Regions from separate parts of the Rhizobium sp. BK591 genome, predicted to be linked through region 2. Evidence: predicted binding sites of a transcription regulator. Region 2 holds the regulator's gene; the other holds the start of a gene.

Region 1 (10,816 bases), 360 kb from region 2:
GTGGAAGAGGCGGCGCGGCTTGCCTATGCGCATGATTTCATTTCGGCGCAACCGCAGGGTTACGAGACGCCGGTCGGCGAAAACGGCGTGACGCTATCGGGCGGCCAGCGCCAGCGGCTGTCGATTGCGCGCGCCCTGGTGCGCAATGCGCCGATCCTGCTTCTCGACGAGGCGACCTCCGCCCTCGACACCGAATCCGAGGCGGCCGTGCAGAAGGCGCTCGACGAAGCGATGACCGGACGCACCGTCGTCGTCATCGCCCATCGGCTTTCGACCGTGGTGCGCGCCAACAAGATCGTCGTCATGCAGCAGGGCCGCGTCGTCGAGGAAGGCAATCACGAGACGCTTGCGAAGGTCAGCGACGGTCTTTACGCTCGCCTCAACAATCTGCAGAGGCCTTCGGCCTCCGATTCAAACTGACCTGGTGAGACTGAGATGAACGATGCTGCGATGAAACTGGTGGTGGTTGGCGCGGCAGGGCGCATGGGCCAGACGCTGATCCGGCTCATCCATTCGATCGAGGGCGTGAGGCTGCACGCCGCAGTCGAGCGCGTCGGCTCGCCCTTCGTCGGCAAGGATGCCGGCGAGATCGCCGGTCTCGGCCCGACAGGCGTCATCATCGGCGACGATGCGCTCAATGCCTTTCTCGATGCCGAAGGCGTGCTCGACTTCACCTCGCCTGCCGCAACAGTGGAATTCTCGGGCCTCGCCGCACAGGCGCGCATCGTTCATGTCATCGGCACGACGGGCTGTTCAGCCGACGACAATACCAGGATCGCCGCAGCCGCTCGCCATGCCCGCATCGTCAAATCGGGGAATATGAGCCTCGGGGTCAATCTGCTCAGCGTGCTCGCAGAGCAGGCAGCGCGGGCGCTCGACCCGGCCGACTGGGATATTGAGATCCTGGAAATGCACCACAAGCACAAGGTGGATGCGCCCTCAGGCACCGCCCTTCTCTTCGGTGAGGCGGCGGCCAAGGGGCGCGGCATCGATCTCGCCTCGAAATCGGTCCGGGTGCGCGACGGCCATACCGGTTCCCGCGAGGTAGGCACGATCGGCTTTGCGACGCTGCGCGGCGGCTCCGTCATCGGCGAGCATTCCGTGCTTTTTGCCGGCGAAGGCGAAATCGTCACCTTGTCGCACAGTGCGGCCGACCGGTCGATTTTCGCGCGCGGCGCCATCAAGGCAGCGCTTTGGGCGCGCGACAAGAAGCCGGGTCTCTATTCCATGCTCGACGTGCTCGGGCTTTCTTCCTCATAACGATACTACGGAGGCATATTCATGAGCGGTACCCTCGTCCTCGTTCGCCATGGCCAGAGTGACTGGAACCTGAAGAATCTCTTCACCGGCTGGAAGGATCCCGATCTGACCGAGCTCGGCATCCAGGAAGCCAAAACAGGCGGTGAAGCGCTCGCCGAATACGGGATCAAATTCGACATCGCCTACACCTCGGCGCTGGTGCGCGCGCAGCACACGCTGAAGCTCATCCTCGACAAGGTCGGCCAGCCCGATCTCCAGACGATCCGCGACCAGGCGCTGAACGAGCGCGACTATGGCGATCTCTCCGGCCTCAACAAGGACGATGCCCGCGCCAAATGGGGCGAGGAACAGGTGCATGTCTGGCGCCGTTCCTATGACGTGCCGCCGCCCGGCGGCGAAAGCCTGCGCGACACCGGCGCCCGGGTCTGGCCCTATTACCTCACAGAAATCCTGCCGCGGGTGCTCAGGGGCGAAAAGGTGCTGGTCGCCGCACACGGCAATTCGCTGCGTTCGCTTGTCATGGTGCTCGACAAGCTGAGCAAGGAAGGCGTGCTCGCGCTCAACCTCGCGACCGGCGTTCCGATAGTCTACACGCTGAAGGCGGATTCCACCGTCGCCTCCAAGGAAGTGCTCGGCGACATGTCCGGCGCACACTGAATTCGGTACGGCGTGCCGCCGAAACAGGTCGGCACGCCTTTCCTCAATTTCCGATCTCAGTTCTCAATCGTGAACTGCACCCGGTCGGCCGCAAAGCGGCTGATCGAATATTGCACCGGGACACCCTCAAGATCGGTATTCATCGCCTTGGTGATCAGCAGGATCGCGCCGGGGGTGAGTTCGAGGTCGGCCATGTCGGCGGCACCCGCATGCGCGGCCGTCACTTCGGTGGTCGCGCGGACATAATCCGACAGGCCGAGTTCGGCGAAAGCCTTGGTGATCGATTCCCCCTTCCGATAGGCCGCACCGATACCGGCGAAACGCTCGGCGGGAAACCAGCTCGTTGCCCTTGAAACCGGCCGCTTGTCCGCCTGACGCAAGGTTTCCAGGCGGATCACCTGGTCTCCCGGTTTCAGGTGCAGCCAACGGGCGATCTCGGCACTCGCTTCTTCCCTCGCCTCATCAAGCAGAAGGCCGCGCATCTCACGCGCCTGATCGCCGATACCGGCGCTGAAGCGCGTGCGCTTGGTGATCGGGAAATTCAGACGCTCCTTGCGCTCGATCAGCGTGCCGCGGCCTTGCACCGCACGCACGATTCCTTCCTGCGCCAGTGCCGCAAGCGCGCTGCGCACCGTATGCCGGTTGACGCCGAATTGCAGCGCCAGGACAGTTTCCGGCGGCACCATATCCGTTTCGTCATAAGCTCCGCTGCTGATCGCCTCGCGAATCCGATCGGCGATCTGACGCCAGAGCGCCACGCCGGTCTGTCTTTGCACCTGCTTCAATCCCGCCATTCCGCCCCGCCATTTACACCCACGATGTCACACGCTTGTCACGACATCGATTTAAGGCTAAGTGTATCTTGTATGGTTGTCTATATCAATAGACATTTGAAGGGAAGCGGCGATGATCTCAGCGGACAGAAACGACGCTGCGTCACAGACGGCATCCGGGCGCAAACGCGCCGCCGATCTGCTGGCGCGGGCGGAACGCAGCGAACTTCAGGCGGTCTGGGACGCATTGCCGGAAAAGCCCGTAGCACATCAGGTGCGCGGACCTGAGACCGGGCTGGTGATGGTGCGCGGACGCATCGGCGGCGGCGGCGCTCCCTTCAATCTTGGCGAGGTGACGGTGACGCGGGCCACGGTCCGGCTCGAATCCGGCGCGGTCGGCCATGCCCAGGCGCTCGGCACCGACCGTGAAAAGGCCCGGTTGGCGGCGATCTTCGACGCGCTCTGGCAGGAAGACGCGACCAAGGATTTCGTCGAACAGGCGCTGCTTTTGCCGATCACTGAGCGGATCGCCGATGCCGAACGCCGCAAGGCGGACGAGACGGCGGCCACCCGCGTCGATTTCTTCACCATGGTGCGGGGAGACAACTGATGGGTTTGAAGACAGAAGCTCTCACCGGCGGCTTTGCCGAGCCGGTCTTCCACGCCCAGAGCGTCTTCAAGATGCTGATGGACGGCATGGCCCGCCCCGGCACGATCCAGACCGTTCAGCCCGATGCCGCGCCGCCGACGCCACTCGGCATCGCCGCCGGCGCGATCGCGCTGACGCTTTGCGACCACGACACGCCGGTCTGGCTTTCGCAGGGACTGGCGAAATCCGCCGTGCCGGAATGGCTTGGCTTCCATACCGGCGCGCCGCTGACCACGGAAAAGGCCGAGGCGCGCTTTGCCTTCACCGAGGCCGGCATCACCCTTTCCTCCTTCGGCCTCTTTGCATCCGGCACGCAGGAATATCCCGACCGCTCGACGACCGTCGTCATCGAGCTCGCCGAACTCGAGGGTGGCCGCAGGCTGGCGTTGATGGGTCCGGGCATTCAGAGCATGACGGAGATCGCCCCCGTTGGTCTGCCGGAGACCTTCCTGCGGCTCTGGACCGAGAACCGCGCGCTCTTTCCGCGCGGCATCGACATCGTGCTGACGGCGGGCAAACGTTTCCTCTGCCTGCCCCGCACCACCAAGATCACAGCAACGGAGATCTGAGCTCATGTATGTTGCCGTCAAGGGTGGCGAGGCCGCCATCGCCAATGCCCACCGGCTGCTCGCCGACCGCCGCCGCGGCGACCGTTCGCTGCCGGCGGTCGGCATCGACCAGATCGTGGCGCAGCTGGCGCTCGCCGTCGACCGTGTCATGGCCGAGGCCTCGCTTTTCGACCGCACGCTCGCAGCGCTCGCCGTGCGCCAATCGCGCGGCGATATGATCGAAGCGATCTTCCTGCTGCGCGCCTACCGCACGACGCTGCCGCGTTTCGGCTATTCCAAGCCGCTCGAGACGGCTGATATGATGATCGAGCGCCGCATTTCGGCGACCTACAAGGATCTGCCGGGCGGCCAGCTTCTCGGGCCGACCTTCGACTATACCCACCGCCTGCTCGATCCCTCGCTGCTTTCGGACGAGGCGATCGAAGAGCCCGCGCTGCGCCCAGCCGAGACCGGCCGCGTCATGCGCGTCTCCGAAATCCTCGGTGAGGAGGGGCTGATCGAAGCCGATGGCGACATGCCCGAAGATCACGAAATCGGCGACCTGACCCGCGAGCCGATGGAATTCCCGATGACCCGCGATCTGCGCCTGCAGGCGCTTGCCCGCGGCGACGAGGGCTTCTTGCTGGCGCTCGGTTATTCCACCCAGCGCGGCTATGGCCGCAACCACCCCTTCACCGGCGAAATCCGCATCGGCGATGTCGAGGTGGAATTCGACGTGCCGGAACTCGGTTTCGCCGTCTCGCTTGGCGTAATCCAGGTCACCGAATGCCAGATGGTCAACCAGTTCAAGGGTTCGGCCAAGGCGCCGCCGCAATTCACCCGCGGCTACGGCCTGGTCTTCGGCCAGAGCGAACGCAAGGCGATGGCGATGTCGCTGGTCGACCGGGCGCTGCGCGCCGAAGAGCTCGGCGAGGATATCACCGCGCCGGCCCAAGACGAGGAATTCGTCATTTCGCATTCCGACAACGTCCAGGCGACGGGCTTCGTCGAGCATCTGAAGCTTCCGCATTATGTGGACTTCCAGGCTGAACTCGATCTCGTCCGCCGCATGCGCCGCGAATTCGAAGCCGCCCGCAACGGCGGCGAAGACATGAAGGAAGCCGCCGAATGAGCGATCTGGCCAGCTACAACTTCGCCTATCTCGACGAACAGACCAAGCGGATGATCCGCCGCGCCATCCTGAAGGCGATCGCCATTCCCGGCTATCAGGTGCCCTTCGCCTCGCGCGAAATGCCGATGCCCTATGGCTGGGGCACCGGCGGCGTGCAGGTGACGGCCTCGATCATCGGACCGGATGACGTGCTGAAGGTCATCGACCAGGGTGCCGACGACACGACCAACGCCGTGTCCATCCGCGCCTTCTTCCAGAAGGTCGCCAATGTCGCGGTGACGACCCATACCAAGGATGCGACGATCATCCAGACGCGCCACCGCATTCCGGAAGAAAAGCTCGCTGCCGGGCAGGTGCTGGTCTACCAGGTGCCGATCCCCGAGCCGCTGCGTTTCCTCGAACCGCGCGAGACCGAAACCCGCAAGATGCACGCGCTCGAAGAATACGGGCTCATGCATGTGAAACTCTATGAGGACATCGCCCATAATGGCCGGATCTCGCGCACTTACGCCTATCCGGTGAAGGTCCACGGCCGCTATGTCATGGATCCCTCGCCGACGCCGAAATTCGACAATCCGAAGATGCACATGTCGGATGCGCTGCAGCTCTTCGGCGCCGGGCGCGAGAAGCGCATCTATGCGGTTCCGCCCTATACCGACGTCGTCAGCCTGGATTTCGAGGATTATCCCTTCGATATCCAGCGCTTCGACAAGCCCTGCGCCCTTTGCGGCGCCGAGGATGTCTATCTCGACGAAGTGGTTCTCGACGACAAGGGCGGGCGCATGTTCGTCTGCTCCGACACCGATCATTGCGAAGACCGCCGGGCGCAGGGACATGCCGGCGAGATGCTGGCCCGGGAGGCTGCAGAATGAGCGATATTCCGCTTCTCAAAGTCCATGACGTTTCGAAATTCTACGGCAACCGCATCGGCTGCCGCGACGTCTCCTTCGAGCTCTGGCCCGGCGAAGTGCTCGCCATCGTCGGCGAGTCCGGCTCCGGCAAGACGACGCTGCTCAACTGCCTCTCCACCCGGCTGCTGCCGAGCACCGGCAGCGTCGAGTATCACATGCGCGACGGCAGCTACCGTGATCTCTACCGGATGAACGAGGCCGAGCGGCGCTTCCTGATGCGGACCGACTGGGGCTTCGTGCACCAGAATCCGGCCGACGGCCTGCGCATGACGGTCTCGGCCGGCGCCAATGTCGGCGAGCGGCTGATGGCGATCGGCGACCGCCACTATGGCAAGATCCGCGCCTCGGCGATCGACTGGCTCGAGCGCGTCGAGATCGACGCCGATCGCATCGACGACCAGCCACGCGCTTTTTCCGGCGGCATGCGCCAGCGACTGCAGATCGCCCGCAACCTCGTCACCGGCCCCCGCCTCGTCTTCATGGACGAACCGACGGGCGGCCTCGACGTCTCGGTGCAGGCGCGCCTGCTCGATCTCGTGCGCGGCCTCGTCAACGATCTCGGTCTCTCGGCCATCATCGTCACCCATGATCTCGCCGTCGCCCGCCTGTTGTCGCACCGGATGATGGTGATGAAGGACGGCTACGTCATCGAACACGGGCTCACCGACCGCGTGCTCGATGATCCGCGCGAACCCTATACGCAGTTGCTCGTCTCCTCGATCCTGCAGGTCTGAGCTCCGAATCCAAGGAAGAAGAAAAATGGCAACGCCCCTCGTCGTTTCCGAAGTCTCGAAGAGCTTCACCATGCATCTGCGCGACGGCATCAGGCTGCCCGTCGTCTCCGATGTCGCCTTCTCGGTCGCGTCTGGCGAATGCGTCGTGCTCGGCGGCCCGTCGGGTATCGGCAAGAGCTCGCTGCTCAAGATGATCTACGGCAATTATGCCGTCGACACCGGCCAGATTCTCATCCGCCACGACGGCCGCATCGTCGATCTCGCCGCCACCGATCCGCGCACCGTGCTCAAGGTGCGGCGCCATACGCTCGGCTATGTCAGCCAGTTCCTGCGCACCGTGCCGCGCGTCGCGGCGATCGACGTGGTTGCCGAGCCGCTGGTGGCGCGCGGCGAGGACGCCGGCACGGCACGGGAAAAGGCCGGCGCTCTGCTGGCCAGGCTCAACCTGCCGGAAGCCCTCTGGCAGCTTCCGCCCGCCACCTTCTCCGGCGGCGAGCAGCAGCGCGTCAACATCGCCCGCGGCTTCATCACCGAACACACGATCCTGCTTCTCGACGAACCGACAGCCTCGCTCGATGCCAGGAACCGTGCCGTCGTCGTTGGCATGATCGCGGAAAAGAAGAAGGCGGGTGTCGCCCTTCTCGGCATCTTCCACGACGAGGAAGTGCGCGAGGCGGTCGCCGACCGGATCCTCGACGTCCAGCAGTTCTCACCGAGAAAGATCGCCGCATGAGCCGCAAGCTTGGTATCGAACCCTACTTTCATGAGACGGCATCCGTCAGCGATTCCACCTTCGGGCGGTATACGGAGGTCTCCGAACGGTGCCGCATCAGCGAGGCTACGTTCGGCGATTATTCCTACATCATGCAGGACGGCTCCGTCTGGTGCGCGACGATCGGCAAGTTCGTCAATATTGCCGCCGCCGTGCGCATCAACGCCACCAACCATCCGACCTGGCGGGCGACGCTGCATCATTTCACCTATCGCGCCGTCGACTATTGGCCGGACGGCGACATGGAGACCGACTTCTTCGCCTGGCGCCGCGCAAACCGGGTGACGATCGGCCACGACGTCTGGATCGGCCACGGTGCGACCATCCTGCCGGGTGTGACCGTCGGCAACGGTGCGGTCATCGGCGCCGGCGCCGTCGTGTCGAAAGACGTCGCGCCCTACACGATCGTCGGTGGCGTGCCGGCCAAGCTCATTCGCGAGCGCTTTCCGAAAGAGATCGGCGAACGGATGGACAGGCTTGCATGGTGGGACTGGGAGCACGATCGGCTGCGCCTGGCGCTAGCCGATTTTCGCAACCTGAGCGCGGAAGATTTCCTGTCCCGCTACGGCGGCTAAACCCCCGATATAGGGGCGGAGAATTGTGACAGGACTTACACAAATGTGACACGCGAGGTTCATCAAGCGGGACTAATGCGATGCTGACCAAGGCCTGGATCGCAAGGGAAGAGCATGATGTTCGAGCTGAAGAATGTCACACGTCGTTTCGGAAAAAAGCTCGCCGTCGATTCCGTCACGCTCGCCATTCCCCAGGGCCAGATGGTCGGCATCATCGGCCGCTCCGGCGCCGGCAAGTCGACGCTGCTGCGCATGATCAACCGCCTTCAGGAACCGAGCTCCGGCTCCATTCATTTCGCCGGCGTCGCGGTCTCCGCGCTTCGCGGCCGGGCGCTGCGCAACTGGCAGCGCGACTGCGCGATGATCTTCCAGCAGTTCAACCTGGTGCCGCGCCTCGACGTTCTGACCAACGTCATGCTCGGCCGCCTCAACCACCGCTCGACGCTGATGAGCCTGCTCAACATCTTCACCCGTGAGGAACGTGTGCATGCCATCGCCGCGCTCGAACGCCTCGGCATCGAGCAGACGGCGCTGCAGGCAGCCGGCACGCTTTCCGGCGGCCAGCAGCAGCGCGTGGCAATCGCCCGGGCGCTGATGCAGAACCCGAAGATGGTTCTCGCCGACGAGCCGATCGCCTCGCTCGATCCGCTGAACGCCAAGATCGTCATGGATGCGCTGCGCGATATCAACGAGCGCGAAGGCATCACCGTCATCACCAATCTCCACACGCTCGATACCGCCCGCAGCTATTGTGAGCGCATCGTCGGCATGGCCGGCGGCCGCGTCGTCTTCGACGGCAAGCCCTCGGAGCTCACCGCCGAGGCGGTGAAGGAAATCTACGGGACGGACAAGGACGGCGCCGGCATCGACGAAACGGTGACCTCGACATCCATCAATATCGCCCCCGAGCGGGCAGACAATCAATCCGCCGGCACCCAACCGCTGGCGCTGGCCGGTCTCTGAGAGAGGCGGCCGCGATCGAGCGCCCGCGTCAAGGGCACACTTCTTCGTAACGGGAAGACCGGGGACACCGGTCAATAGGAGAGACATATGTTGAAGAAAGCACTCTTTGCAGCAACGGCGCTCTTCGCGCTCGCCGGCGCTGCTCATGCTGCCGACCTCAAGGAATTCCGCATCGGCATCCTCGGCGGCGAAAACGAAACCGACCGCCTGCGCAACTATGCCTGCCTTGCCGACCACCTGAAGCAGGAATTCGGCTTCGAGAAGGTTTCGCTCTTCCCGGCCGCCGATTATGACGGCGTGATCCAGGGCCTGCTCGGCGGCACGCTCGACTTCGCCGAACTCGGCGCCTCCGGCTATGCCGCCGTCTACATCAAGGATCCGAAGGCTGTCACGCCGATCCTGACGACGCAGCAGAAGGACGGCTCGACGGGCTACTATTCGATCGGCCTCGCGCTGAAGTCCTCCGGCATCAAGTCCATCAAGGACGCCAAGGGCAAGAAGCTCGGCTATGCCGACCCGGATTCCACCTCGGGCTACCTCGTTCCGCTGACGCAGATCCCGAAGGACACCGGCATGCCGAACGACAAGTTCTTCGCCTCGACCCAGTTCAACGGCGGCCATGAGAACAACCTGCTCGCCGCCTATGACGGCAAGGTCGACATCGCCGTCGACGACTCGTCGGGCATTGGCGATTTCAAGGACGGCTACACCTCCGGCACCTTCCGCAAGGAAGTCGACAAGGGCGCCGTCGATCCGAACAAGCTGGTCGAAGTCTGGCGTTCGCCGCTGATCCCGAACGGCCCGCTCGTCGTTCGCAACGCTCTCGGTCAGGAGTGGCAGACGAAGCTTGCAGCCTTCTTCACGGCTCTGCCGGCAAAGGATCACAAGTGCTTCGCGGCTATCGAAGGCGGCGACTACCAGGGCTACTCGCCCGTCAAGCACGACTTCTACAACGCTGTCGTTGAAGTCCGCAAAGCTGCCATCGGCGGCTGATCGGATCTTTGAATGCGGGCGGCCGGAAACGGCCGCCCTGTAACCGGACGAGGCGTTGATGACTATTGCCGATGCACAGCCGCACATGCAGAGCACCAAGGAGATCGGCACCGCCTGGGATCGGATGGTCGCCAAACGTCGCTTCTACACCATCCTCGGCCTGGTCATTCTGATTGCGGCTTTCGCAAGCTCCGTCCGCTTCGCCGACGAGAGCAATGCCGGCCATTTCTTCGACCGCCTACCGCATCTCTTCGACTTTCTGAGCTGGCTCATCCCCAAGGATTGGAACGACGTCTGGCGGGCGCTGTTCGACATTGCGAGCGTCAACGACAAGGGCGGCGAGGAATTCAATTTCGACAGGGGCCGCGTCTACGTCTGGGGCACTTTCTACATTCCCGAATATTTCGAGCTGATGATCGTCACCATCAACGTGGCGCTGATCTCGACGATCATCGGTTTCGTCTTCGCCGTTCCCTTGAGCTTCTTTGCCGCCCGCAACCTGACGAATTCATGGGTGCTGCGCATCTTCTCCAAGCGGCTGATGGAGTTCCTGCGCGCCTTCCCCGAGATCGTCATTGCCGGGTTGTTTTCGGCGATCCTGTCGATCGGACCGGTCGCCGCCATCATTGCCATCAGCCTGCACACGGTCGGGGCGCTCGGCAAACTTTTCTACGAAGTGGCCGAGAATATCGACATGAAGCCCGATGAGGGCATGAAAGCCGTCGGCGCCAACTGGTGGGAGCGCGTGCGCTTCGCCGCCCTGCCGCAGGTGCTGCCGAATTTCACCTCCTACGCGCTCTTACGCCTGGAGATCAACGTGCGCGCCTCGACCATCATCGGCGCCGTCGG
Region 2 (10,816 bases):
TTCATCGGCCTGCCGCGCTCGGCGTCGCTGGTCGGCGGCCTGGTGCTGACGCTGATGACCCTGCCGACGATCATCATCGCCACGCGTGCCGCTCTTCGCGCCGTGCCGCCGTCGATCCGCGCCGCAGCCCTCGGCCTCGGCGCTTCCAAGATGCAGATGGTGTTCCACCACGTTCTGCCGCTCGCCATGCCCGGCATCCTCACCGGCACGATCATCGGCCTGGCGCATGCGCTCGGCGAAACCGCGCCGCTGCTCCTGATCGGCATGGTCGCCTTCGTCGCCAACGCGCCGACGACGCCGCTCGATCCCTCGACGGCTCTGCCCGTACAGGTCTATATGTGGGCCAACGAGGCCGAACGTGCCTTCGTCGAGCGTACTTCGGGTGCCATCATCGTTCTGCTCCTGTTCCTGATCGTCATGAACATGGGCGCCATCCTCTTGCGTCGTCGCTTCGAGCGCCGCTGGTAAACGGAGTTAAACATCATGAACATGTTGACGGAAGCTGCAGTTGAAAAGGCGCTGGATCACAAGATGAGCAACGTCCCGTATAAGATGATCGGAAAGGATGTCTCGGTTTACTACGGCGAAAAGCGCGCGCTTTTCGATGTGAACCTGAACATCCGCGAAAACACCGTAACCGCCCTGATCGGCCCGTCCGGCTGCGGCAAGTCGACCTTCCTGCGGAGCCTCAACCGCATGAACGACACGATCGACGGCTGCCGCGTCACCGGCAAGATCACGCTCGACACCGACGATATCTATGATCCGGATATCGACGTCGTCGAACTTCGCGCCCGCGTCGGCATGGTCTTCCAGAAGCCGAACCCATTCCCGAAGACGATCTACGAAAACGTCTCCTACGGCCCGCGCATCCACGGCCTGGCCAAGTCGAAGGCCGATCTCGACCAGATCGTCGAGACCAGCCTGCAGCGCGCCGGCCTCTGGAACGAGGTCAAGGACCGCGTGCATGAATCCGGCACCGGCCTGTCCGGCGGTCAGCAGCAGCGCCTCTGCATTGCCCGTGCCGTCGCCGTCAGCCCTGAGGTCATCCTGATGGACGAGCCCTGCTCGGCGCTCGACCCGATCGCCACCGCCAAGGTCGAGGAACTGATCCACGAGCTGCGCGAGAACTACACGATCGTCATCGTCACCCACTCCATGCAGCAGGCCGCGCGCGTCTCGCAGCGCACCGCCATGTTCCACCTCGGCAATCTCGTCGAGGAGAACGACACCGACAAGATGTTCACCAATCCCGACGATCCGCGCACCCAGGACTACATCATGGGTCGCTTCGGCTGATCCTGGCGTCACCAAGCCTTTCCGTTATTCGAGGATAAAGCCCCATGGCATCGACACATATTTATTCTGCCTATGATGATGATCTGAAGTTCCTGTCCAGGCGGATTTCCGAAATGGGCGGCCTGGCCGAGCAGATGGTCGCCGAAGCCGTGCGGGCGCTGGTCAACGGCGATACCGCGCTGGCGCAGAAGGTCATCTCCGACGATGTGATCCTCGATCACGCCGAACGCGAAATCGGCGACAAGGCGATCGTCACCATCGCCCGCCGTCAGCCGATGGCCGCGGACCTGCGCGAAATCATGGGTTCGATCCGCATCGCCGCCGATCTCGAACGCGTCGGCGACCTCGGCAAGAACACCGCCAAACGCGTCATCGCCGTCCAAAGCACCGGCGTTCCCCGCAAGCTCGCCCGCGGCCTCGAGCATCTCTCCGAGCTGGCGCTCGTCCAGCTCAAGGAAGTGCTCGACGTCTACACCAATCGCTCCGCCGACAAGGCGAACGCGATCCGCGAACGCGACAACGAGATCGACGCGATGTACACCTCGCTGTTTCGCGAGCTCCTGACCTACATGATGGAAGATCCGCGCAACATCACCAGCTGCACGCATCTTCTCTTCTGCGCCAAGAACATCGAGCGCATCGGCGACCACGCCACCAACATCGCCGAGACGATCTTTTACATGGCGACAGGTGCGCAGCCGGAAGGCGATCGTCCGAAAGACGACAGCGCCAACACCGTCGGCGCGGTAACCGAATAACCGCCCGGGCCGGACGGCCGGGCTAGAAGCTTGCGTGCGCGCCCATCCGGGGCGCGCAAAGAGGTCGCAGCCAATTCTGAATTTGCGCAGGGTGCATTGCTTGAACCATCCCCGGTTCAAGGATCATGCGCGAGGAGACCGACACGCATGATCCCGAGAGTTGCAGTTGTTGAAGACGAGGAAGCCCTGAGCGTGCTTCTTCGCTACAATCTCGAAGCGGAAGGCTTCGAGGTCGATACTATCCTTCGTGGCGACGAAGCCGAAATGCGGCTTCAGGAGCGCACGCCCGATCTGCTCATCCTCGATTGGATGCTGCCTGGCGTCTCCGGCATCGAACTCTGCCGGCGCCTGCGCATGCGGCCGGAAACCGAGCGCCTGCCGATCATCATGCTGACGGCGCGCGGCGAAGAGAGCGAGCGCGTCCGCGGGCTTTCGACGGGGGCCGACGATTATGTCGTCAAGCCCTTCTCGACCCCCGAGCTCGTTGCCCGCGTCAAGGCGATGCTGCGCCGCGCCCGTCCCGAGGTGCTGTCGACGGTGCTGAAATGCGGCGATATCGAACTCGACCGCGAAACCCACCGGGTCCATCGCAAGACCCGCGAAGTCCGCCTCGGCCCCACCGAATTCCGCCTGCTGGAATTCCTGATGTCGTCGCCGGGCCGCGTCTTCTCCCGCTCGCAGCTTCTCGACGGTGTCTGGGGCCACGATATCTATGTCGACGAACGCACCGTCGACGTCCATGTCGGCCGCCTGCGCAAGGCGCTGAATTTCTCCAACATGCAGGACGTCATCCGCACCGTCCGCGGCGCCGGTTATTCGATGGAAGCCTGAGGGCCTCCATTCTGATTGCTGACAACGTCGCTCGAGCTAGCGTCTGCCCCTCACCCTAACCCTCTCCCCGTAAAACGGGGCGAGGGCACGTGCCCTGCGAGAGGTCAGCGGGGAACGGAGAGGTCGGGCATATCCCCTTTGCCCTGCAAGCGGGGAGAAGGTGCCGGCAGGTGGATGAGGGGCAGCCATCCGCGCGAACCAATAACTACAAAAAAACGGGCCAGTCGGCCCGTTTCTCATGTGCGGCGATGTTACCCGCTCAGCTGGCCCGCGCTGCTGCCCGGCGGCGTTCGTTGACCGGCTGGTAGGCAAGCTTCTGGTGATAGCTGCAATAGGGCGAATTGTCGGGGGATTCGCAGCCGCAGAAGTGGAAGTCGTCCTTCAGCGGATCGCCGACCGGCCACTTGCAGGTGCGTTCGGTCAGTTCCGTCAGGCCGAGGCGTCGGGAAATCGGAACGACCACGTTGCCTCTCGGCACGTATTCCATTTCCTCGATCGTTTCGATCTCGATCTCTTCCTTCAGCATCGTCGCGCCCTGCTGGCGGGTAACGGTGCGAGTGGCGACCCGTGAGGCGTAGTTCGGCGCGCGCGGCGCAGAAGTATTGCGTTTCGGCGTTCGGGCGGCATTGGCGGTACCGCCGGCCTTGGCACGGCCGGGGAGGCTCAGCCGATGCACCTTGCCGATGACCGCGTTTCTGCTGACGCCACCAAGTTGTGCCGCGATCTGGCTGGCGCTCAGTCCTTCGGCCCAGAGCTTCTTGAGTTTCTCGACCCGCTCGTCTGTCCAGTTCATGCCCTGTCTCCACCTTTTGCGTTGGTGATGGCAGAATCCCTCACCGTTGTCCCGGAAGGCTCCGAAACAAGAAACGCTTGATCAATTTTGGTGACTAGTTCCGCCGCATGCAGTCTAGTAATTGAACTTTAACCTAGTGTGAGGCTGACTCCGTGACAAGAGTCGCATGAATCCGGATGAATCGAATTTCAAGTTTTCCCCAACTTGCTGCCCCGGCGTGGCATTTCTGCAATAATGCCTGTTGAGGACGGATAATGCTGCTGTACAAGCTTGCTGCATGCGCTAAGGGCGCAGTTTTGTTGACATTGCAGCGCGAAAAGGAAATAGTGCCAGTCGCCGCCGCAAGGCGGCATTTTTGATTTTTCGGGCCTGGTTTTCTTAGCCGGAGTCCGGAGCTTGATAACATCGATGGGAGATCGCGCTATGGCTGAAGCCGCGCCGCTTTATGACACCTATTCTCGTGCCCCGTTGCGGTTCGAGCGAGGCGAGGGCGTGTGGCTGATCACCGAAAGCGGCGAGCGATATCTCGATTTCGGCGCCGGCGTCGCCGTCACTTCGGTCGGCCACAGCAATCCGCATGTGGTCGGCGCGCTGAAGGAGCAGGCCGACAAGGTCTGGCATCTCTCCAACATCTATGAGATCCCCGGCCAGGAGCGCCTGGCCAAACGGCTGACCGACGCCACCTTTGCCGACAAGGTGTTCTTCACCAATTCGGGCGCCGAGGCGCTCGAATGCGCGATCAAGACGGCGCGCCGTTATCAGTATTCCAAGGGTCATCCCGAGCGCTTCCGTATCATCACCTTCGAGGGCGCCTTTCACGGCCGGACGCTGGCGACGATCGCCGCCGGCGGCCAGGAGAAATATCTTGAGGGCTTCGGCCCCAAGGCGCCCGGTTTCGATCAGGTGGCTTTCGGCGACATCGAAGCGGTGCGCGCCGCGATCACCGATGCCACGGCCGGAATTCTCATCGAGCCGGTGCAGGGCGAGGGCGGCGTGCGTCCGGCCACCCCCGAATTCATGAAGGCGCTTCGCCAGATCTGCGACGAAAATGGCCTGCTGCTGATCCTCGACGAGGTCCAGACCGGGGTCGGGCGCACCGGCAGGCTCTTCGCCCATGAATGGTCGGGCGTCACCCCCGACATCATGGCGGTCGCCAAGGGCATCGGCGGCGGTTTCCCCCTCGGCGCCTGCCTTGCCACGGCAGAGGCTGCCTCCGGCATGAAGGCCGGCACGCACGGCTCGACCTATGGCGGCAATCCGCTCGCCATGGCCGTCGGCAGCGCCGTGCTCGACATCATTCTCGCCGATGGCTTCCTCCAGCAGGTGCGCGACGTCGCGCTTGTCTTCCGCCAAGGCCTGGCCTCGCTGAAGGACCGTTATCCCGATGTGATCGAGGATATCCGAGGCGAGGGGCTGTTGCTCGGCGTCAAGGCCGCCATTCCCTCAGCCGAACTGCTGCAGGCGATCCGCGCCGCCCATCTGCTCGGCGTGCCCGCCGGCGACAATGTCATCCGCCTTCTTCCGCCCCTCGTGGTCACCGCCGAGGAAGCCCGCGAGGGCCTTGCCCGCATCGAGCGCGCTGCCGAGAGCATTCGCGCCTCCAAGGTCAAGAAGACGGCTTGAAGGGATTGCCGCCTGCGGGCGCAGCACAGGTAACAAGACTATGGCTCCTAAACATTTCCTCGATCTTTCGGCGGTCACGTCAGCCGATCTCAGAACCATCATGAACGATGCGCTCGCCCGCAAGCAGGCCTTCAAGGCCGGCACGGGCGATAAGCCGCTCGCCGGCAAGATGCTGGCGATGATCTTCGAGAAGCCGTCGACGCGCACCCGCGTTTCCTTCGATGTCGGCATGCGCCAGCTCGGCGGCGAAACGCTGTTCCTGTCCGGCACCGAGATGCAGCTCGGCCGCGCCGAGACGATCGGCGACACCGCCAAGGTGCTGTCGCGTTATGTCGATGCGATCATGATCCGCACCACCGAGCATTCCAGGTTGCTGGAGCTTGCCGAGCATGCGACCGTGCCCGTGATCAATGCGCTGACGGATGACACCCATCCCTGCCAGATCATGGCCGATATCATGACCTTCGAAGAGCATCGCGGCCCGATCAAGGGCAAGACCATCGCCTGGACCGGCGACGGCAACAATGTGCTGCATTCGCTGGTCGAAGGGGCGGCGCGCTTCGGCTATCGCATGAACATGGCCGTGCCCCTTGGCTCGGAGCCCAAGGATCACTATCTGAACTGGGCCCGCAATGAGGGCGCCGAAATCATGCTCTGCCATGATGCCGACCGTGCGGTCGCCGGCGTCGATTGCGTGGTGACCGATACCTGGGTCTCCATGAATCAGGAACATCGGGCCCGGGGTCACAATGTCTTCCAGCCTTATCAGGTCAACGCGGCTTTGATGGCGAAGGCCGGCAATGATGCATTGTTCATGCATTGCCTGCCTGCTCATCGTGGTGAGGAAGTGACGGACGAAGTGATCGACGGTCCGCAATCCGTAGTCTTCGATGAGGCGGAAAACCGCCTTCATGCGCAGAAGTCGATTCTTGCTTGGTGCCTGGGCGCGATCTGAACCATAATCTGGTGTCGCGAGTCACACACTCGCGACCGCGCGAGCGAAGGCCACGCTGGGCTGTCGCTTGAAAACTAGGAGTGAAAGCCATGGCAGAAGCTGCAGCCGCCCTCGGCCAGTTTGATTTCGCCGGCGATGATCATGTCGTCCCTTTTCAGGTGGAGGGTCTGGATGTGCGCGGTCGCGCCGTCCAGCTCGGCCCGATGCTCGATGCGATCCTCGAGCGCCATCATTACCCCGCTCCCGTCGCCCGGCTGCTTGCCGAAGTCGTCGTGCTGACGGTGCTGCTCGGCACCTCGCTGAAATTCGACGGCAAGTTCACGGTGCAGACCAAGGGCGATGGCCCGGTCGATCTTCTCGTCGCCGATTTCTCGACGCCGGAAAATGTCCGCGCCTATGCCCGTTTCGATCAGGCGCTGCTCAACAAGGCGATTGAAGCAGGTGAAACCGAGCCGGAGCAATTGCTCGGCAAGGGCGTGCTCGCCTTCACCATCGACCAGGGCAAGTTCGGCCAGCCCTATCAGGGCATCGTCGCGCTCGACGGCACTTCGCTGGAGGAGATCGCCGGCGTCTATTTCCGCCAGTCGGAGCAGATCCCGACGCGCGTGCGCCTGGCCGCGGCCGAACTCTTCGATCGTGACGAGGCGGGCAAGCCGCGCCATCGCTGGCGGGCAGGCGGCCTTGTCGCCCAGTTCCTGCCGGAGGCGCCGGAGCGCATGCGCCAGCCGGATCTCCACGGCGGCGACGGCGACACCGGCAACCGCCCGCATGGCGAGGACGATGCCTGGGTCGAAGCCCGTTCGCTGGTCGAGACCATCGATGCGGATGAACTGACGGATCCGCTGGTCGGGACCGAACGGCTGCTGTTCCGCCTGTTCCATGAGCGCGGCGTCCGCGTCTACGAACCGCGCGCCGTCTTCGACCGCTGCAGCTGCTCGCGGGAGAAGATCAAGGGCGTGCTGAAGGGCTTTTCGGCCGAGGAGATCGAAGCCAGCCAGGAAAACGGCGAGATCGCCGTGACCTGCGAATTCTGCTCGACCACCTACCGCTTCGAGCCGGCCGAGCTTCAGCCAGCGGAGTAGGCACGGTTAAGGACACGCACAGCGAACAATAAAAGATTAGCGATGATGCAGCACGGTGACTCGACTTTGCGTAGTCACTGTGCACCTATTCTGTTTCTTGGTTGTGGCCTAAGAAAGCGGGATGGGGCGTTGATGCGACTTTTGTTTTTTGTACTCGCACTCATAGCTGCGATGCCCCGAATGAGCTTGGCTGATGACGAGACAGTCCCATGGAAAGAGGTCGGGGGCTGGAGCGTGGCTGTCGACCCGACTTTAGACAATGGCTGTTTTGTTCTGACTTCCTTTGATGACTACACCATTTTTCGTCTTGGCTTCAATTTCCGCAAAAAGGACAACCCTCTTTACATTCTGCTCGGAAATCCAAACTGGAAATCCTTGGAGAAAGGTAAGCATTATCCCATCGAATTCTCGTTCGACCAGTCTAAACGGACGGCTGATGCGAGAGGTCTGGATCTCCCCGGCTTCAAATCATTATGGATTGATTTCAATGATCCCGACTTGATTGAAGAGTTCGCTGGTAAACTGAGTTTCCGCGCCAGCCTTAGAGGAAAGCAGATTGTTGCCCTCGGTTTGAAAGATTCCGCCAGGGCAGCGGATGAGTTGCTCGCCTGCCAAAAGGCGGTAAACGATGCCGTCGCAAAACATCCGGCGCCGCCACAATCAAAAGATCCGTTCGAAGCAAAGCCAGGCACCCAGGCATTGGATCCTTTTGACCTTTAGTAGATTGATGACTGGGCAAGGCCGAGGATCTACGACCGAGGGTACGGCGTCCATGTTGGTACTGACTGGAAGGCTGCAGCCGGCCGGATCCACGCGCAGTGCTTGCACTGACGAAACGACCGCGAACCTACGCTCTCAATTGAGCACGCGCAGCAGCCCAGGCGAATCCAGCGAGAAGGCGGGGATTTCGACATCGAACATCTCGCCTTCGTCCGTTTCCATCTGGTAATGGCCGAACATCAGCCCGGAGGGGGTGTCGAGCGGGCAGCCGGAGGAATATTCGTAGGTGTCGCCGGGGCTGAGCCGTGGCTGTTCGCCGACGACGCCCGGGCCCGTCACTTCGTCCACCAGTCCGTTCTGGTCGGTGATATTCCAGTAACGGTTGACCAGGCGAACGGCTACGCCGGAATTGTTGCTGATGACAATCCGGTAACCCCAAACATAGCGGTCGTCATCCGGATCGGATTGCTCCTCCAGATAGAATGGTTCGACCACAACTTCGATATCTCTTGTGAGGGCGCGATACATGCCTTGCACCTTAGTCAAGATATGTTACCCGTATCTTATAAGAGGCCCTGTCCGTCAAGAAACGGAACGTTGATCGTCACTGAAACAGTCATGATCGAAGGGTTTTTCGATCGTTAAGCCTAATTGTCAGTGTTAATTCCAGTTCGGAACGCCGGCACGGCCGTAGTTGTTCCCCCGGCCGAACTCCAGTGAGATCCGGCGAGCCGAACCCCAGTGAGATCCGGCGAGCCGAACCCCGAGTGAGGTCCGGCTGCCATTGTCGTCGATCAGGCCGAAACCTTGGCAAGCGCCCGCGCGAAATCCTCGATCAGATCGTCGGTATCCTCGATGCCGGCCGAAAGCCGCACCGTGCCCGGAGAAATGCCGAGTTCGGCGCGCGCCTCCTCCGTCAGGTTCTTGTGCGTCGTCGTTGCCGGATGGGTGATCAGGCTCTTGCTGTCGCCGAGATTGTTGGAGATCTTGACGATCTCCAACGCGTTCTGCAGGGCAAAGGCCGCTTCCTTGCCGCCCTTGAGCTCGAAGGCGACCAGCGTCGAGCCGCCGGTCATCTGCTTGGCGATGATATCGGCCTGCGGATGGTCCTTGCGGCCGGGATAGATCACCTTGGCGACCTTGCCCTGCTCGGCGAGGAAATCGGCGATCTTTGCCGCATTCTGCGTCTGCTGGCGCACGCGCAGCGGCAGCGTCTCGATGCCCTTCAGCAAAGTCCAGGCATTGAACGGCGACATGGCCGGGCCGGTATGGCGGAAATAGTCGTGCAGGTTCTCGTCGATCCATTCCTTGTCGGCAAGCACGACGCCGCCGAGGCAGCGGCCCTGGCCGTCAATATGCTTGGTGGCGGAATAGACGACGATATGGGCGCCGAGCTCCAGCGGCTTCTGGAACAGCGGCGTGGCGAAGACGTTGTCGACGACGACCTTGGCGCCGATCTGGTTGGCGAGCTTGGCCACGCCTGCGATATCGATCACTTCGAGCGTCGGGTTGGTCGGGCTTTCCAGGAAGAACACCTTGGTCTTCGGCGTGATCGCCTTTTCCCAGTTGGCCAGATCCCGGCCGTCGATCAGCGTGCAGTCGATGCCGTATTTCGGCGCCAGCGTCTCGACCACCCAGCGGCAGGAGCCGAACAGGGCGCGCGCGGCGACGATATGATCGCCGGCCTTCAGCTGGCAGAGGATCGCCGCGGTGACGGCCGCCATGCCGGAAGCGGTGGCGCGGGCATCCTCCGCGCCTTCGAGCATGCACATGCGCTTTTCGAACATGTCGTTGGTGGGGCTGCCGTAGCGGGCGTAGATGAAGCCCTCCGTCTCGCCCTTGAAGCGGGCTTCGGCCGCTTCCGAGGTCTCATAGACGAAACCCTGCGTGAGATAGATTGCCTCGGACGTTTCGCCATATTGCGAACGCAGCGTGCCGCCGTGAACGAGTTGGGTTGCGGGGCGCCAGGACTTGCTCATGCCATCACCTTCACATAACAAAAAAACCGGTCGCAAAAGCAGACCGGTTTCAACCCGGTCTTTTTAGCCACTTGTTTAACGTGGCTGCAAGCCGACCGGCCAAATCACCACGGGATAATTCTGCAATACTGCTGTTAGCTGCTTGCGTCAATTCCCCGAGTTTGGTTTTGTCGGCGGCAAATGATGGATGAGGCATGATGGCTCGTGAAACGGGAATTCTGGCGGATCGCGCGATCTCCGCGCTGTTCGAAACGGAGCGTCTGATCTCCGAACGGGAGCTGGACCGCGACCAGATCCAGCCGGCAAGTCTCGACCTGCGCTTGGGCGCCAAGGCCTTTCGCGTTCGCGCCAGCTTCATGCCCGGCCCCTCGCATCTGGTGTCGGACAAGCTCGACCGGCTGAGCCTGCATGTGATCGACCTTTCCGAGGGCGCGGTGCTCGAGACCGGCTGCGTCTACATCGTGCCGCTGATGGAGAGCCTGGCGCTGCCGGCCGACATGTCGGCCTCGGCCAACCCGAAGAGCTCGACCGGCAGGCTCGATATCTTCACCCGCGTCATCACCGATTACGCCCAGGAATTCGACAAGATCCCGGCCGGTTATTCCGGCCCGCTCTATCTCGAAATCAGCCCGCGCACCTTCCCGATCGTGGTGCGCCGCGGCTCGCGCCTGTCGCAGATCCGCTTCCGCGTTGGCCATTCCCTGCTCGGCGAGCCGGAACTCTTGAAGCTGCATGAAAGCGAGACGCTGGTCGCCAGCAAGCGGCCGAACGTATCG

Evidence for each region. Region 2 encodes PhoB, which activates phosphate uptake and scavenging genes when phosphate is short. Its sites were predicted from a motif close to TGTCATNNANCTGTCAT; they were not measured.
Region 1: the regulator PhoB is predicted to act here: its motif matches at 2,737-2,753, upstream of phnF (phosphonate metabolism transcriptional regulator PhnF).

Annotation. Positions count from the first base shown of each region.
Region 1 is NZ_JACIAZ010000004.1:109,187-120,002, reverse strand. Features, by position in the region: gene FHX10_RS18680 (ABC transporter ATP-binding protein) at 1-420, shown strand, start outside; gene dapB (4-hydroxy-tetrahydrodipicolinate reductase) at 436-1,260, shown strand; gene FHX10_RS18670 (2,3-bisphosphoglycerate-dependent phosphoglycerate mutase) at 1,282-1,917, shown strand; gene phnF (phosphonate metabolism transcriptional regulator PhnF) at 1,974-2,711, opposite strand; gene phnG (phosphonate C-P lyase system protein PhnG) at 2,824-3,300, shown strand; gene phnH (phosphonate C-P lyase system protein PhnH) at 3,300-3,908, shown strand; gene FHX10_RS18650 (carbon-phosphorus lyase complex subunit PhnI) at 3,913-5,019, shown strand; gene FHX10_RS18645 (alpha-D-ribose 1-methylphosphonate 5-phosphate C-P-lyase PhnJ) at 5,016-5,891, shown strand; gene phnK (phosphonate C-P lyase system protein PhnK) at 5,888-6,664, shown strand; gene phnL (phosphonate C-P lyase system protein PhnL) at 6,690-7,397, shown strand; gene FHX10_RS18630 (DapH/DapD/GlmU-related protein) at 7,394-8,011, shown strand; gene phnC (phosphonate ABC transporter ATP-binding protein) at 8,129-8,974, shown strand; gene phnD (phosphonate ABC transporter substrate-binding protein) at 9,062-9,967, shown strand; gene phnE (phosphonate ABC transporter, permease protein PhnE) at 10,026-10,816, shown strand, end outside.
Region 2 is NZ_JACIAZ010000004.1:470,682-481,497, forward strand. Features, by position in the region: gene pstA (phosphate ABC transporter permease PstA) at 1-468, shown strand, start outside; gene pstB (phosphate ABC transporter ATP-binding protein PstB) at 484-1,299, shown strand; gene phoU (phosphate signaling complex protein PhoU) at 1,344-2,057, shown strand; gene phoB (phosphate regulon transcriptional regulator PhoB) at 2,205-2,888, shown strand; gene FHX10_RS20490 (GcrA family cell cycle regulator) at 3,148-3,681, opposite strand; gene FHX10_RS20495 (aspartate aminotransferase family protein) at 4,105-5,304, shown strand; gene argF (ornithine carbamoyltransferase) at 5,345-6,259, shown strand; gene FHX10_RS20505 (Hsp33 family molecular chaperone) at 6,349-7,341, shown strand; gene FHX10_RS20510 (hypothetical protein) at 7,522-8,061, shown strand; gene apaG (Co2+/Mg2+ efflux protein ApaG) at 8,197-8,589, opposite strand; gene FHX10_RS20520 (O-succinylhomoserine sulfhydrylase) at 8,856-10,040, opposite strand; SAM riboswitch at 10,083-10,161, opposite strand; gene FHX10_RS20525 (2'-deoxycytidine 5'-triphosphate deaminase) at 10,235-10,816, shown strand, end outside.